4 regions of the Alkalimarinus coralli genome follow, and region 4 is predicted to be linked to each of the others. Evidence: predicted binding sites of a transcription regulator. Region 4 holds the regulator's gene; each other region holds the start of a gene.

Region 1 (4,017 bases), 170 kb from region 4:
TGGGCTGATTCTCGTGTTCAGCGAATATATGCCGGAACCAATGAAATAATGAAAGAGATCGTCGCTCGATCGCTATAAGTGGTTTGCCGCTTCTGACCCTGGCTTTAGCTGCGCTAAGTTATGCCCAGGTGACGAGGACTCTTATGGCCAATAGGGTAAGCAGCCCCTTAAAAAGCACTTTAAATTGCTTTTCGGGGAGCTTGCCCAATACACGCAAGCCGATTTTTGTGCCTATGTACCCCATGGTTATCATCAACCCCAGCAGTGGTAGCCATTCAGTAAATGCGAACCCCGCGAACCCGAAAACCACTATCTTGAGTAAATGTTGAAGCGTCATGCAGCTTGAGAAGTTAGCGGTATAGATCCAGCGGTCAACCCCGCTTCTTCCCAACCAGGCAGAGACAAGCGGGCCAGTTGCGCCCACAGTCATTGTTGCTAGCGTGGTTAACCATCCGCCGAGTAGCAACCCGGTGGGCGTTTTTCCCAAGCCAAACTCCGGCATCGGCCCCCAGCATAACCACAGGATAAACAGTGCAACCAGTGGTGGAATTATTTCGGTGCCGATGGCGCCCAAAAGAAAAACGGCACAGCCCGATGCGATTACGGCACCTATAGCAAAAAGACCCACCACCTGTTTGTCGATGTGCTTGCGGGTGAGTACTGCGCGTGATCCGTTTGACCCCATTTGCACCAGACCGTGTAAAGGGATGAGTGCGAGGGGAGGGACTAAGTCGGCCATTACGGCAATTAAAAACGCACCCCCGCCGACACCCAACGCAGCAGTGATAAATGACCCTAAAAAGCTACTTGCTGACAGCAGCGCGATGGTAACCGGCGATAGGCCTGCAAACCACTCAGTCATTCAGGCTTCTCGTTTTCGGGGTTGTTTGTTTCAGGCCTCTCTTTTTCAGGTCTATCTTTTTCTGGTCTCTCTTTTTCAGGAACATAGCTCATTGCTCGTTCGGTCAGTGCGGTAATGGTCAGAGATGGGTTTACACCAATATTGGCGGAGATCGAGGAACCATCGCAGACATACATGTTTTGATATCCAAACACACTGTGTTTTGAGTTGATGACGCCTTCACTCGCGCTGTCACCCATGCAGGCGCCACCGAGAATGTGTGCGGTAGTCGGTATGCCCATGAGCGTTTCGGAAAGTAAAACAGTGGGTTTTCCGTCAATGATCTCAGCGTATTTTTCTCCAAGCTCCTGCGCCTCGGGTATAAACGCGGTAGGCGCTTCGCCTATATCTACGCGCGATTTCATCCCGAATAGGCCGCGAGTAAACTTTAGCGTGCTGTCGAGTGTTTGCATAAAGAGCAGTATTTGCGTTCGTTTTGCCCAGTCGTCAACAGTTGCCACCCTAAAGTTTTTGACCGGATGGCGTAGCCACTGCCAGGCCATTTTTGCAATGCGGGTGATAATATTGCCACCTCTAACCATAGGCACCATGGCCAGCCGCCAGAAGCCTGCACCTGCAGAATAGCGCACTGCCTCCAAATGGCTATGGTCGTCAGTGTGCAGCAGCGAGCTAATAGCAATGCCCTCAGAATAGTCGTTCTCTTTACTGGTTGTTGTCACCGGAATTAAGGCTTCTGAATTGGTGCGAATACCGTAACCGAGTCGGTCTGAAATTCTGGGTAATGAGGTTTCTTTAAGTTTTAAAAGCAGCTTGATGGTTCCCATAACGCCACCCGCAAAAATAATACCTTTGGTATGAAATGTTCCAGATTCACCGAAATAGCGAGTTGAGTTTTTCCAGTCCACGCTATAACCATGAAGGCCGTCAGCAAGATACTCTCTTACATCGATGACTTCTGATTCGGCTTGAATCTCTGCACCATTCTGTTGCGCAAGATAGAGGTAGTTTTTATCCAAGGTGTTTTTTGCGTTGAAGCGGCAACCGAGCATACAGCCGCCGCAAAAAGTACAGCCTACGCGTTCCGGGCCTTTTCCGTCAAAATAGGGGTCTGCGACTTTCTTACCCGGTTCGCCAAAAAATACCGCGACATTAGGGGCTTCAAAACATTCCTCTTTTCCCATTTGTTTAGCGAGTGTTTGAAGGGCTTCATCGCCGTGCTCTTTTCGGGGAGATGGCGTTGCGCCCAGCATGGTTAATGCTGTTTTGTAGTGTGGCTTAAGCTCTTCTTCCCAGTTTTCTAAATGACGCCAGCTATCCGCTTCAAAAAACGTTTTTTTGGGCACTGGCAGTGTGTTGGCGTAAACCAGCGATCCGCCACCGACACCAACGCCGGATAGTACGGTGACATGGCGGAAAATTGTCATTTTAAAGAGTCCGAAACACTTTAACAGTGGTAGCCATAGCCACTTTTTTAGCTTCCAGTTGGTTGTCGGGAAGTCTTTGGCTTTGAGCCACTTTCCCTTTTCCAACACTAATACCTTGTAGCCTTTCTCTGACAGACGAAGGGCTGATACCGAGCCCCCAAAACCGCTGCCAACAATGATGTAGTCGTAGTCGAAATGCTTATCCATGCTCGTTCCTTATTATTCTGGTCTCTGAACCATTGTCTATCAGATTCAACGGTGATCACAAGAGGCTCTTGATCTTATACAAGTACAACGTAATCAGAATTCGTTTAAATGCACAAGTTTATGACGACATTGACCTGAATACAGAAAGGTCGGGCACTCACTGCGAGAGGGGATGGTAGATGAAGAACAAGGGGTGGCAGGTCACCTTAGCGGGTACAGGCATTAACCTGGCGTTAGGGGTACTTTATACGTGGAGTATTTTTAAAAAAGAGATTACCGAATCGATTCAGCAAGGTGGGGTGTTTAATTGGAACTTGTCGTCTATTAATGACCCCTACGCGGTTGCTTGTCTTACGTTTGCCTTAACGATGGTTGTTGCAGGAAAGTGCCAGGATCGTTTTGGCCCCCGTGTTACGGCTATATTGGGTGGGGTTCTGGTTGGTGCAGGTTTCTTGCTTATCTCTCAAACCGCAGATTATTGGGGCTGGATTATTGGCTTTGGCGTACTTGCAGGGGCAGGTATTGGCTTCGGTTACTCATCTGCGACCCCTCCCGCTTTACGCTGGTTTCCATCAGCCAAAACCGGACTGATTGCAGGTATTGTTGTATCAGGTTTTGGCCTGGCTCCGGTTTATATTGCCCCCTTAGCGGCCTATATGACAGGCGCTCTTGGTCTTCAGAGTACGATGATGATACTGGGGATCGGTTTTACGGTGATTGTATGTTCGCTGGCCATGCTGCTATCTAACCCACCTGAAAACTATCGTGTGAACGAGCCGGCCGCCGCTGCGGTTGTTCCTGCACAGGATTTTGCTCCATCACAGCTATTGAAGGAGTCAAAATTCTATATTCTCTGGACGATCTACTTTATTGGTGCAGGTGCAGGGCTCATGGTGATCGGTAGCGTTGCAGGCATGGCTAAACAGAGCATGGGAACCATGGCGTTTATGGCGGTATCTATCATGGCTGTGGGAAATGCTGGGGGCAGGGTTGTGGCAGGTCTGTTGTCTGACCGAATTGGGCGTGTCAACACACTATTTGCCATGCTTATATTCCAAGCGGTACTCATGTTTTCTGCTATTCCATTATTGGGCGGTAATGATGCCAGTGCGGTGGCGCTTATTCTGTTAGCAACGTTTATCGGCTTTAACTACGGCACCAACCTTTCCTTGTTTCCGGCTTTTGCCAAAGGGCTATGGGGCGCGAAAAATTTTGGAACCAATTACGGTATGTTATTTACTGCATGGGGAGCGGGTGCATTTGTACTGGTAAGAGTGGCGGAAGTATTAAAGGCATCCAGCGGTTCTTTTACCAGCTCTTTTGCGGTTGCCGGAGGCTTGCTGGTTCTAAGTGCTCTGCTAACGTTTATGCTTAGAGAAAAGCAAACTGTCACGCGTCTTAGTGTTGCTCACGCCTCCTAATTTTCTGCTGGCCTGAGTTAAAAATATAGCGATACCCTTAGGTGAATATCTAAGGGTATTTTTTTGCCAGCTGTAAAAATAAGTTGTGCGTTTATCTTGCAGA
Region 2 (4,017 bases), 920 kb from region 4:
GACACTCTCCCTGATAGTCTGGAAAAAGGCTTAAGCACACTGCCTGTGTCAGTGTTTAAGGTGGATTCAGACCCTAACTATTATGCGGTTTACGAATCGGAAGAACAGGTTAAAACCTTGCAACCCAAGCTTGCGGAACTGGAGAAACTACACCCATACGGCGTTGTCGTTACCGCACCGGGGAGTGACTACGACTGCGTCTCTCGATACTTTTTACCCAGCTACAACATACCGGAAGACCCGGTAACCGGTTCTATCCACTGCGCATTAGTGCCTTATTGGTCGGCCAGGCTGAATAAGCAAAAGATCAATGCCGCCCAGCTCTCTAAAAGTGGTGGTGAGCTATTTTGTGAAAGCAAAGGCGACAGAGTATTGATATCAGGCTACGCGGCTAAATATCTGGAAGGTAAGATTTTTATCTAGCGCGCCTTATGTAGTGGGTTTGAGCTAAGGGCAGGTATAAACCCGGAAGGTTCGTCGACCCTCTTCTATTTCGCTAATTGGCACAATCGCATTGCCTTTTGAGTGCACAGCCTCGTTACGAGCAAGCGTTTCCAGCTCTTCGGCCATGGTCTCTTCGTTACGTGAGATCAATAAAACCTCATCCACAACCTTGGTGGTAACGGTTCCTACCGACTGGCAGTTTGCGGCCTGTTCGGCGGTTAATGTTTTGACCTCATCCGCACCATCTTTTAATTGAACAAAGCTACAACCAGAGCTGAGCAAACCAAGCAGAGGCAACGTAATGAGTATGTTAGTAGGTATAGTCTTTTTCATAATGATTCCATGGCAATGTTGCCAGCAGTTTTTATTCACTGTCAGGTTAGGTATAAAAACACTCAATGACAGTCCAAAGCATGGCAGGATATTATTAGATGGACGTTTTCCTGACAAGCAATTCGTCTTTACTCTGCCTCCGCTAATAAAATAGTCAGCCTGCTACTTGTAGACGTGTTATTTACTCAAGTCAGCAAAAGACGCATTGAGTAATGTCGCAAGATCATCGGCAGAGAGCTCTATTTCAAGCCCCCGTCGCCCGGCACTAACAAAAACCGTATCAAAATTCAGCGCCTGTCTGTCAATCACCGTTTTTAGCAACTTCTTTTGACCTAGCGGGCTAACGCCTCCCAAGACGTAGCCTGAAGAACGTTCAACCGCTTTGGGGTCTGCCATTTTGGCCTTTTTAGACTTTACCGCTCCCGCCATAGACTTGAGGTTTAGCTGGCCGGCCACCGGCAGTACGGCGACAGCCATTCCACCTGAGTCAAGCTCTACAACCAGCGTTTTAAACACCTGTTGCGCTGAAATATTCAGTTTTTCTGCCGCTTCCTCACCAAACGAAGCGGCACTCTTATCATGTTCATATTGATGCACTTTATACGGTATTTTTGCTTTCTCCGCGCAGTTTATTGCTGGCGTCATCTCGGTTTCCTTACTATGAGCGGAACAAATAAAGCCCGCTAAATTGATCTAAACCAATTCTAATATCAGATTTCGAACTAAGATAGTAATTATCTATTCTTACGTCTGCCACCCGGTTCGCTCTATACGGAGACAACAATGAACAAAAAGCTCAAAGCTTTTGCACTTGCATTTCTAATATTAACGCTCGTAACAGGCATTCTACTTGGCTTTACTCTGGGGCTCTCTCACCCTTTGCCATGGGTGCTTATAGTCGCCTTGGCGCTGGTTATTTTTCTTAATAAAAAGATGACAGAAAGCCAGTTTGTAACCTGGAAAGATGAATACAGCGTCGGCATTGAGTCCATCGATAATGACCATAAAATGCTACTAAAGCTTATTAATCAGCTACAGACATCATCGCTTTATTACACCGGCGAAGACTTCGATAAAGAGGCATTAAATGAGCTTTTGGAATACACCAAGTTTCATTTCGACCGCGAAGAGAAGATGATGGAAGAGAATGGCTACCCCGACTTCGAAGGGCACCGCCAGCAACACCGCGATATGACGAACCAAGTGGTCGCAAAAGTTAAAGAGTACGAAGAAGACAGTGAAAAAACCGTAGAAGACCTTCTGGACTATCTCAAAAAGTGGTTAATTAATCACATCAACGGCACCGATAAAAAGTACAGCGCATTCCTGCTCGAAAAAGGTGTTAAATAGTTCTTGAAGTGTTAAGTAACTTTTGAAGTATTAAGCGGTTCTTGAAAAAGAGCCGCCAAACTTAATATGTTAGTAGTTAAAGCCTAAGCACCTGTCTATACTGTATCAGGTACGCTTTATACAGCGGCCTGACACCATTCAGCGCTTAGGTTTTATTATGAACACAGCCGACAATTCCGCCCCTCCAAACCCCTCCGAAAAACCCGCTAAGCGAACACTGTCATTTTGGCAAACACTAAGCAGTGTACTCTATGCGATGCTGGGTGTGCAGGGCCGAAAAAATGCCCAAGCCAGCCTCGAAGAAGGCCGTATAGGCATGTTTATTTTTGTCGGACTCTTAGTCGTCGGCTGCTTTATCCTGATTGTTTCGCTTGTCGTCTACCTCGCAATTTCAAGCGGTTAATTAAGCTATCTAAAGCTTGATTCCAGTCGTTCCTCCTTCCATGCAAGGTTACAAGTGTTGAACTGAAAGCATCACACATACGACCAAGCCGAAAATTATTTTATCTTCTCGCCAGTTTCAGGTAGCGTTGTTATCTCAAGGATGGAGCGAACACTCACACAGCTATGCTATTAAAAACACGCTTTTACTTGCCTCCGCTACGGGAGCATTCAGTTTTTCGAACAGAACTCATTGATAGGCTCAACCGCTCATCTGGCGGTCAATTAGTACTCATTGCCGCACCTGCCGGATACGGTAAATCAACACTGGTGAGCCAGTGGTTGCATTACCGCCCTCACACGTTTGCCTGGCTTACGCTGGATAAAACTCACAATTCTCCTTTGCAGTTCTGGAAATATATTCTGAATGCGCTTCAAGGTATCCAGCCATCAGTAGGCATTGAAGCAAAAACCTTAATAGAACAAAAAGACACTCCTCCTCTATCGAATATTGTTATTTCACTGCTCAACGATCTAGACCAGTTAAGTGGCCATAACGACACCCAGCAAGCAATTTCTCTGGTATTGGATGACTTTCATCTAATGGAAAACCAACAATTGCTCAACCTGATCACGCTTTTTGTTGACCACCTCCCACCGGGCATTCGCCTGGTTATAACCTCTAGGGAAGCCCCCCCATTGTCTCTGGCAAAGCGACGCGCCAATAATCAGTTAATTGAATTGAACATCAAAGATCTAGCGTTCAGTGTTGAGGAGTCCAAGGACTTTTTCGCCAATGCAATGTCATTAACTATAGCCCCCGACTCCGTTACCAAACTGTTCGAAGACACTGAAGGCTGGGTGGCCGGACTGCAACTGGCCGCACTGTCTCTAAAAGGAGGTCACAATCCGCTTGATACATGCAACAGCGAAACACTACTCAAGCACCACAGCCTGGACCGTCATATCGAGGATTACCTGCTCGAAGAAGTATTTTCCCTGCAAAACAAAGAGATGCAGATATTTTTAACACTGACATCAGTCCCGTCCCGGTTCTGTGCTGGCCTCGCAAATAGACTCACACCGGAAAACAACAGCCAAATACAGATACTTAAGCTTGAACAGGCCAACCTGTTCCTCGTACCACTCGATAATCACCGCACATGGTATCGTTATCATGACCTTTTCAGGCAGTTTCTTTTACAGCGCTTTCAGCTGCTTCCTGTCAAAACCCAACTTGAGCTTCACCAGAAGGCTGGGCAGTGGTACGAGCAGTTCGGCTACGTTGAAGAAGCCATTGAGCATCAGATAAAGGCCGAGCAATGGGATATTGCCGTTAACCTAATTAAAGGCTTGGTGGCCTGCGAAAACAGCTCACCAGAACCTGACCAAATTGCGCGCTGGCTGAGCCAGCTTCCCGCCGATCAGGCAGGCTCTTTACCACAACCGCCAAAATCATCCGCAACAACACCAGACACAGGCAAGCAGCCTGACCTGGCAATATACACC
Region 3 (4,017 bases), 250 kb from region 4:
ACTGATGCGTATCCCGGTATTCAACGTTGACTCAGCAACAGGCTGGGGTATTACTAACGAAAGTAAAGAAATTCGTGGAGAGTCTGGTAAGCACATGTGCGGTGATGCTCACCACCCTCACATGTCAATGACCGACGGTAAGTACGATGGTAAATACGTATTTATCAACGATAAACTAAACACCCGTGTTGCACGTATTCGCTGCGACATTATGAAAACCGACAAAATTCTTGACGTACCTAACGTTCAGGCAATCCACGGTTTGCGTGTACAGAAAGTTCCTCACACAAAATATGTATTCTGCAACGGTGAGTTCCGTGTGCCACAGCCAAATGATGGCCGAGATCTGGCAGACCCTTCAAAGTACTTCACCATGTACAATGCCATCGACGCAGAAACAATGGAAATGGCGTTCCAGATTATCGTTGACGGTAACCTTGATAACACAGATGCTGACTACACTGGTCGTTTTGCAGCTTCAACCTGCTACAACTCTGAAAATGGTGTAACACTGGCTGAGTCAATGCGTAATGAGCGTGACTGGGCGGTTATTTTTGATATTCATGCCGTTGAAAAAGCAGTTAAAGAAGGCAAATACCAAACGATTGGCGACTCGAAAGTGCCTGTTGTTGATGGTCGTAAAGCGGCTAAGAGCCCATACACTCGTTACATCCCTGTGCCTAAGTCACCTCACGGTCTAAACACCTCTCCAGACGGTAAGTACTTTGTTGCAAACGGTAAGTTATCTCCAACGGTAACCATTATCGCTATCGATAAACTACCTGACTTATTTGATGGCAAGATCAAAGAGCGTGATACCGTAGTCGGTGAACCTGAACTAGGTTTAGGGCCATTGCATACCGCATTTGATGGTCGCGGTAACGCTTACACCACACTATTTATCGATAGCCAAATCGCTAAGTGGAACGTAGAAGACGCAATCAAAGCTTACAACGGTGAAAAGGTTAACTACATCAAGCAGAAGCTCGATGTTCACTACCAGCCTGGTCACAACCACACCACAATGGGTGAAACCCGTGACGCTGATGGCAAATATCTTGTTTCATTATGTAAGTTCTCGAAAGACCGTTTCTTACCGGTTGGCCCGCTTCGTGCCGAAAATGATCAGCTGATCGATATCTCAGGCGACGAAATGAAGCTGGTTCACGATGGCCCTGCGTTTGCAGAACCTCACGACTGCATGATCGTTCACCGCACCAAGTTAAAGCCCAGCAAGCTATGGACGCGTGACGATCCGTTCTTCGCAAGCACCGTAGCACAGGCCAAAAAAGACGGTGTAACTCTGGAGTCTGATAACAAAGTAATCCGCGATGGCAAAAAAGTTCGCGTATACATGACTTCAGTTGCACCTAACTTTGGCATGACTGACTTTAAGGTTAAACAAGGCGATGAAGTCACTGTAATTGTCACCAACCTGGATACTATTGAAGACGTAACCCATGGTTTCTCAATGACAAACCACGGTGTTGCAATGGAAATTGGTCCTCAGGCGACTTCTTCGGTAACCTTTAAAGCAGAAAACCCAGGCGTATTCTGGTACTACTGCCAGTGGTTCTGCCATGCTCTGCACATGGAAATGCGCGGCCGTATGCTGGTAGAAAAAGCTTAAGATACACCTGAAGGCATTATATCCTGTATAAATGTCTTATTAGCTCAACCTCTAACCTGAGGTTGAGCTAACTCAAATAACAACCTCCTTAATCGCACTAAAATACCCCTAAACAATGGCAACAGACGATAGTAAGCAGAACTCAAAGTGACTGCATAACCAAGTCGTTTTACTGCCAATTATTCTGACCGATTTTATTGAGAAAGTGTGATGCCCAAAAAACCTTCTGCCTTACATATTGGTGCCTTAATCACATATTCTGCACTGACGATGCTGTTTTCTGCCAACCTGGATGCGAACGAGCTTAACGGCGATGCTAGAAAGCACAGCCAGGCCGCACACAGTCCAGAAGCTGTTTCTGGAACTATTTCAGATACTACGATTGTCAACCCGACAGATGATCTACAGTCATTCATCAACAAAGCTGAAAACGGTGCCGTACTTCGGCTGAAGCAAGGACAATACAAAGGCAATTTCATCATAGATAAACCCCTGACGATTAATTGCTCACCCGGTACGGAACTGGACGGAAACCATATCAAGGACACCATCCGAATTACCGCATCCGATGTCACTATTCAAGGCTGCAATATTGTTAACTGGGGTGACGACCTGACTGCAATGGATGCAGGCATCATCGTCAAAAAGACGGCTGATAATGTCGTCATCAAAGACAATTATTTCAAAGGCGTTTCATTTGCCATTTTCCTGGATGCCGCTCGAAACACTTCGGTACACTCGAACCGAATAGAAGGGGTACTTGAAATACGTTCTCAGGATAGAGGGAATGGGATCCATCTCTATGCCACGACGGGAGCCGACATTGCATTCAATGAGGTGTGGCATACCCGCGATGGAATCTATATCGATACCAGTCACAAAAACGCTATTCGCAATAACGAGTTCCACCACCTCCGCTACGGTGTTCACTACATGTATTCGTACAGTAATCTGGTAGAAAATAACTACACCCATCATACCCGCACCGGCTATGCACTCATGCAGTCCAAACACCTGACCGTTATTAATAACCGCTCGGAGTGGAACGAGAACTACGGAATTCTTCTAAATTACATCACCAACTCAACGATAAAAAATAACCACGTAAGTAACACCCGACAAGGCAGTAATTATGTCGGTGACAGTTCATCACAGGGCGCTGAAGGCAAGGCGCTCTTTATCTATAATTCCTTTTACAACCGGCTTGAAAACAACACATTTAGAGAGGGTGACCTGGGAATCCACATTACTGCAGGCTCGGAAGACAACGTTATTGCTCGCAATAATTTTATTGGTAACAAACAACAAGTTAAATATGTATCAACGCGAACCCAGGAGTGGTCGAACGAAGGCACGGGGAACTTCTGGAGCGACTACCTAGGCTGGGATAGAGACAATAATGGCGTCGGCGACATACCTTATGAGCCGAATGATGGTGTTGATAAAATGTTATGGAAATACCCCTCTGCCAAAGTACTTATGAACAGCCCGGCTGTAGAAACCTTAAGGTGGATTCAGCGCGAATTTCCGGTACTTAAGTCACCCGGTGTGACGGATAGCTACCCATTAATGCGCCCTGCCAGTAAAATTGAGCAAAATCCACCCAGCAGCCAGCTTTCTCACACAAATCAAACAACGGGAGCGTCATCATGAGCGTAGTACAGCTCACCCACGTTAAGAAACACTTTGATGGTGTTGCCGCGATTAAAGAACTCTCTCTCACTATTGATGAAGGAGAGGTATTAGGGTTGTTTGGGCACAACGGGGCCGGTAAAACAACTACGATGAAACTCATCCTGGGGTTGCTCAAACCATCGGAAGGCACTGTGTCTGTTTTTGGCCATGCCCCAACCTCTCCACACTTTAGTGACTACCGCTACAGACTCGGGTTCTTGCCTGAAAATGTTTCGTTTTACCAGCAACTCACTGGCCAAGAGGTATTGGCGTATTTTGCCAAACTGAAAAAAGTGAGCAAAAACCGAGTATCTCAACTGCTGGAAGAAGTCGGTTTAAATCACGCTGCAAACCGAAAGGTCAAAACCTATTCGAAAGGAATGAAACAGCGACTAGGACTGGCACAGGCACTCCTGACCGAACCAAAGCTGCTACTGCTTGACGAGCCCACCGTAGGGCTTGACCCCATTGCCACACAAGATTTCTATGGCATGGTCGACCAGCTTAAAAAATCGGGTTGCTCAGTGATACTCTGCTCGCACGTCTTACCCGGGGTGGAAAAACACATTGATCGCGCCGCTATTTTAGGCGCTGGCCAATTACAGGCGCTTGGCACACTGGCAGAGCTTCGACAGCAGGCAGAGCTGCCCACCGTCATTCATGCCTATGGTGGAATTAATCAGGACATTTTACGCTCTGAACTAAAAGCCCAT
Region 4 (4,017 bases):
GAAGACTTTAAGGGTAGACCTTAACCAATATCTCTAAATAAAAAACCTGACCTTGTTAAAGGCCAGGTTCTCTTATTGGTGTTTGGCTTAAAACTTACTGTAGGCTTAAAACTTATAGTATGCGCCTAGCATGTAAACGTAAGGGTCTACTTCAACATCAACATTTGCTTTTACTGTTCCCACATTGGTTTGCGCGGTAATTTCAGCATCGGCATCGATGTTGATCCACCAAACAGCTGCGGTTAGCCCGGCATTTTCTGTGATTTCATAGTTAAAACCCGCTTGTAGCGAAGCGCCAATTGAGTCATCAATATCAAGCTTGGTGCTTGTGGCTACCACACCTGGCGTACCAGTCAGGCCTGCCAATGCACCAATTGAGTTTGTTAGTGTATCTGTAGTTCCTTCGTCAAAGAAAATAGTGTAGTTGATACCGGCTCCAACATAAGGTTGGAACTTTGCGTCTGGCTCTGCCAGGTAATACTGCACACTGAGCGTTGGTGGAAGGTGCTTGGTGTCACCCAGTTTTCCAACGCCTGAGATTGCGCCAGCGCCAGAAATGTCGTGCTTGAATGGTGTTGCAGCAAGTAGCTCAATACCGATTCTGTCGGTCGCCATATAGCTGAATACTAATCCTAATTGGGTATCAGAATTCAGGCCTACTTTTGCACCAGTGGCAGGGCCCAGAGCCGGGGTATTTATAACAATGTCTGAGCTGGATTCTTGGGGATCGACAGTTGCGATACCGCCTTTAATGAAAATATCTCCTGCTTCATAAGCAAAAGCAGATTGGCTAATTAATAGTGAACCAGCAACAAGAGATGAAGTTAATGCATTTTTTAACATATAGCTACCCTGATTGAGTTTCGAAGTGATTAAGTTGTGATGGGCGCAGTGTAGCTATGGTGAATTTTGTTAAATTGACATATCGCAATAAAATAATATCGGCTATTGGTGGCAAGTGTGAGAAATGAAAATAAAATGAGATAAATCAAGTTAACTAAAGATACCTATAAGGAGGTATTTTTTTGTTGTGTTGTTTTGAGTAACTAATAAGTAGATATAAAAAAAGAGGCATTAAGCCTCTTTTTCGGGGAGGGGAGGTGTGAATTTATTCGCCTTTCATACACTTGCCGTGATTTTTAACGATATCTACAAGTGCATCCATATCTTCAAGAATGACCTCTCGCCCCTGAACTGAAATAAGCCCACTTTTTTGGAAACGGGTAAATACCCGGCTTACTGTTTCTACAGCAAGTCCCAAATAGTTGCCAATATCATTTCGGGGCATAGGGAGTCGGAACTGTGTGCCGGACAGCTTGCGTAGCTTGAATCGGCTGGAAAGGCTTAGTAACAGGGAGGCTATTCTCTCTTCAGCGGTGTTTTTACTAAGCAGCATGGTGAGTTGCCGACTGCCCTGAATCTCTTTGCTCATCAGCGAAAAAAAGTGGTGCTGGAGTGTTGGGATTTTAGCAGCCAGTGTTTCGAGTTGGCCGAAAGGAATTTCGCAGACGCTGGCGCGTTCAAGTGCTTTTGCTGAACAGCTGTACGAATCTGTATTGGTGCTATCGAGACCAATTATCTCTCCAGGGAGGTAAAAACCGGTTACCTGTTCTTCACCATCTTCGGTAACTGAGTAGGTTTTAATTGCGCCGCTACGAACTGCAAATAAAGATTTAAAGGGGGAGTGCTCCTTGAAAATATGATCTCCCCGGTTGATCGTCTTCCCTTGTTTTATGAGGTCTTCAAGGCGATCAATGTCATCTTTGTTAACTGCAATTGGAATGCACAGGTTGCTCAGACTGCACTGTAAGCAGGACTGATGGATACCTGTTGCTGGTTGCGGATCAATAGCTGCTATTTTCTCACTCATCTTCGCTTTACTCGGTTAATAGCTTTTATTCCATCAGGATAATCAATTTTTATGCTTTTTGGAACATAGATGAGGCAATTCTAGCATATAAACTTACTAGATATAGAAGGATAAGGAGGCAAATTGCAGGAACTAATACTTTAGTCTAATAAGGGTTAGTACTTGGGGCGGATATAACCTCCATAACCAAAAGGCAGCTGACCACTTTGTAGTTTCTGGTAGTACTGATCAAGCTGGTCGACGTTATGAGAAAACGAGTTTTCAATTAGGCTGGTCGCGCCTAAACCTATGCCAACTAAATCACCGGATATACCCTTGGACACTGAATTGTCCCTTGAGAATTTAACATGATTCAGTTTCTGGAACCCTGCTTCAATAAGCCTGTTTTCAAACTCTTTATGACAGTCACAGGTGGTTGTCTCTTCGGCTTCGACGCCTGAAAGGACTGATTGACGCTCTTCTTCGTCTATTAAGTAAATGGTATCCGGGTCGATACCAATTAACCCTTCCAGTTTTTCACTGAGCTGTTCGCATGACTCATGTTGTCTGGTAAGAAATCGTACGTTGACCGTTTTGAAGCCATACTGCTTGAATATTTTTACCTGGTCGGCTAAAAAATCAAAATCAATAGGGCCTTGATCCCTGTTCTGGGTGCCGAGGCAAATATGGTTAAAGCCCAAGCCTTTTATCAGCGCAATAATTGCATCATCCGCAGGCACTTTCTCCAGTTCAATGACATAGGTGCCTTCTTGTTCATTTTGTAGCGTAAAGGCTTTATTGAGCGAATACATAATCTCTGTCATTTCTGCCGGGCTTAGCAGTTGAGCAATCTCCCCCTGCCAGTGAATATAATTAATGCGGCGAGTTCTGGGGATTAGGTCACTCAGTAAACGAACTTCATGGAGCAGGTGGTCGATATAATTTCTAACCGGGGTGATTTTGCTTGTGGTGCTGTTATTTTGCTTAGGAAAACTGCACAACGTATTTTGCAGCGGCATAGACAAGCTTAATGCAAGTTCAGAGTTTGTTCTGTTGCTGTTGGTAATGATGTCAGTATAGCTCTGAAGACTAAACCCTCTGTCTTCAACGAATAGACCTGGCTTGTCCGGAGAGTCATATCGGAAACTATTTGTGCAAAATAGCCAGTCTTTGTGTGAAAAAATTTGTCTCATAGTGCGGCTTGTTGGGTATGCATTATCCCCAAAAACATCCTGTAGTGTTCGGTGGTCAGCTATTATTGGGGTAATCTTCTCAAATGGAGATCCCATTATTATTCCTAAATTTGTTCAACGCCCGAGGGTGGCATACTCACTAACATCTAATCTGGAAACTGTAGTCTACTCAACGACGTAATAGGGGTGTTGATTTGCATCAATAGACCTATTGATGTGCTATTTTTGGAAACCTTTGCATGACTACTTCGCTCATAACGTCGTGCAAAGGTCTCTTTCGGAAAAAGAATGTGTGGTAAGTGGTTGGTAAATCAATGGGGGGCAGGAATGGGCGCGTAGTCAGGGGAGGGAATAGCATCCATAGGGGATGTCTTGCCCCCTATGGATGAATAAAGCCTAGTGGCTTACTTTTCTAAATACCAACGTTGCATTGGTGCCGCCAAAGCCAAAGCTGTTTGACATGACAGTATTTAGTTTTTGCTCTATCGCGTTGCCGGTAATCACCGGTATTCCCTCTGATTCCTCTGTCAATTTTGTCACATTGGCGGTGGCTGCAATAAACCCATGCTCAAGCATTAACAGGGAATAAATCGCCTCATGAACGCCAGCCGCACCCAGCGAGTGGCCGGAGAGTGACTTGGTAGAAGATACCGGGGGAACATTGCTGTCAAAAACGGCCTTTACCGCCCGCAGTTCTGATACGTCTCCAACCGGGGTACTGGTGCCATGCGCGTTAATATAATCAACGGGGCTATCGACGGTCGCCAATGCTTCTTGCATGCAGCGTATTGCGCCTTCTCCAGAAGGTGCCACCATGTCGTATCCATCTGACGAGGCACCATAGCCTACTAACTCTGCATAAATAGGCGCGCCTCGTTTTTTAGCATGTTCCAGTTCTTCGAGCACCAGCATTCCACCCCCGCCAGCAATAACAAAGCCGTCACGGCTTTCATCGAATGGGCGCGAAGCCGTTTC

Evidence for each region. The regulator FNR, encoded in region 4, switches genes on or off when oxygen is low (the NO sensors DNR and NnrR bind a similar motif). The targets are predictions, from matches to a motif close to TTGATCTAGATCAA.
Region 1: the regulator FNR is predicted to act here: its motif matches at 2,562-2,575, upstream of MY523_RS11915 (L-lactate MFS transporter).
Region 2: the regulator FNR is predicted to act here: its motif matches at 1,466-1,479, upstream of MY523_RS16875 (bacteriohemerythrin).
Region 3: the regulator FNR is predicted to act here: its motif matches at 1,693-1,706, upstream of MY523_RS13975 (nitrous oxide reductase family maturation protein NosD).

Annotation. Positions count from the first base shown of each region.
Region 1 covers NZ_CP096016.1:2,682,154-2,686,170, reverse strand. Annotated here, with positions in the region: gene MY523_RS11930 (acyl-CoA dehydrogenase family protein) at 1-78, shown strand, start outside; gene MY523_RS11925 (sulfite exporter TauE/SafE family protein) at 119-862, opposite strand; gene MY523_RS11920 (GMC oxidoreductase) at 859-2,493, opposite strand; gene MY523_RS11915 (L-lactate MFS transporter) at 2,673-3,914, shown strand.
Region 2 covers NZ_CP096016.1:3,769,866-3,773,882, forward strand. Annotated here, with positions in the region: gene MY523_RS16860 (PhzF family phenazine biosynthesis protein) at 1-423, shown strand, start outside; gene MY523_RS16865 (DUF4156 domain-containing protein) at 448-777, opposite strand; gene ybaK (Cys-tRNA(Pro) deacylase) at 955-1,422, opposite strand; gene MY523_RS16875 (bacteriohemerythrin) at 1,561-2,127, shown strand; gene MY523_RS16880 (DUF2970 domain-containing protein) at 2,285-2,530, shown strand; gene MY523_RS16885 (helix-turn-helix transcriptional regulator) at 2,695-4,017, shown strand, end outside.
Region 3 covers NZ_CP096016.1:3,098,888-3,102,904, forward strand. Annotated here, with positions in the region: gene nosZ (TAT-dependent nitrous-oxide reductase) at 1-1,630, shown strand, start outside; gene MY523_RS13975 (nitrous oxide reductase family maturation protein NosD) at 1,841-3,283, shown strand; gene MY523_RS13980 (ABC transporter ATP-binding protein) at 3,280-4,017, shown strand, end outside.
Region 4 covers NZ_CP096016.1:2,852,254-2,856,270, reverse strand. Annotated here, with positions in the region: gene MY523_RS12805 (hypothetical protein) at 1-2, shown strand, start outside; gene MY523_RS12800 (OmpW/AlkL family protein) at 106-843, opposite strand; gene fnr (fumarate/nitrate reduction transcriptional regulator Fnr) at 1,109-1,870, opposite strand; gene MY523_RS12790 (hypothetical protein) at 2,026-3,138, opposite strand; gene fabB (beta-ketoacyl-ACP synthase I) at 3,439-4,017, opposite strand, start outside.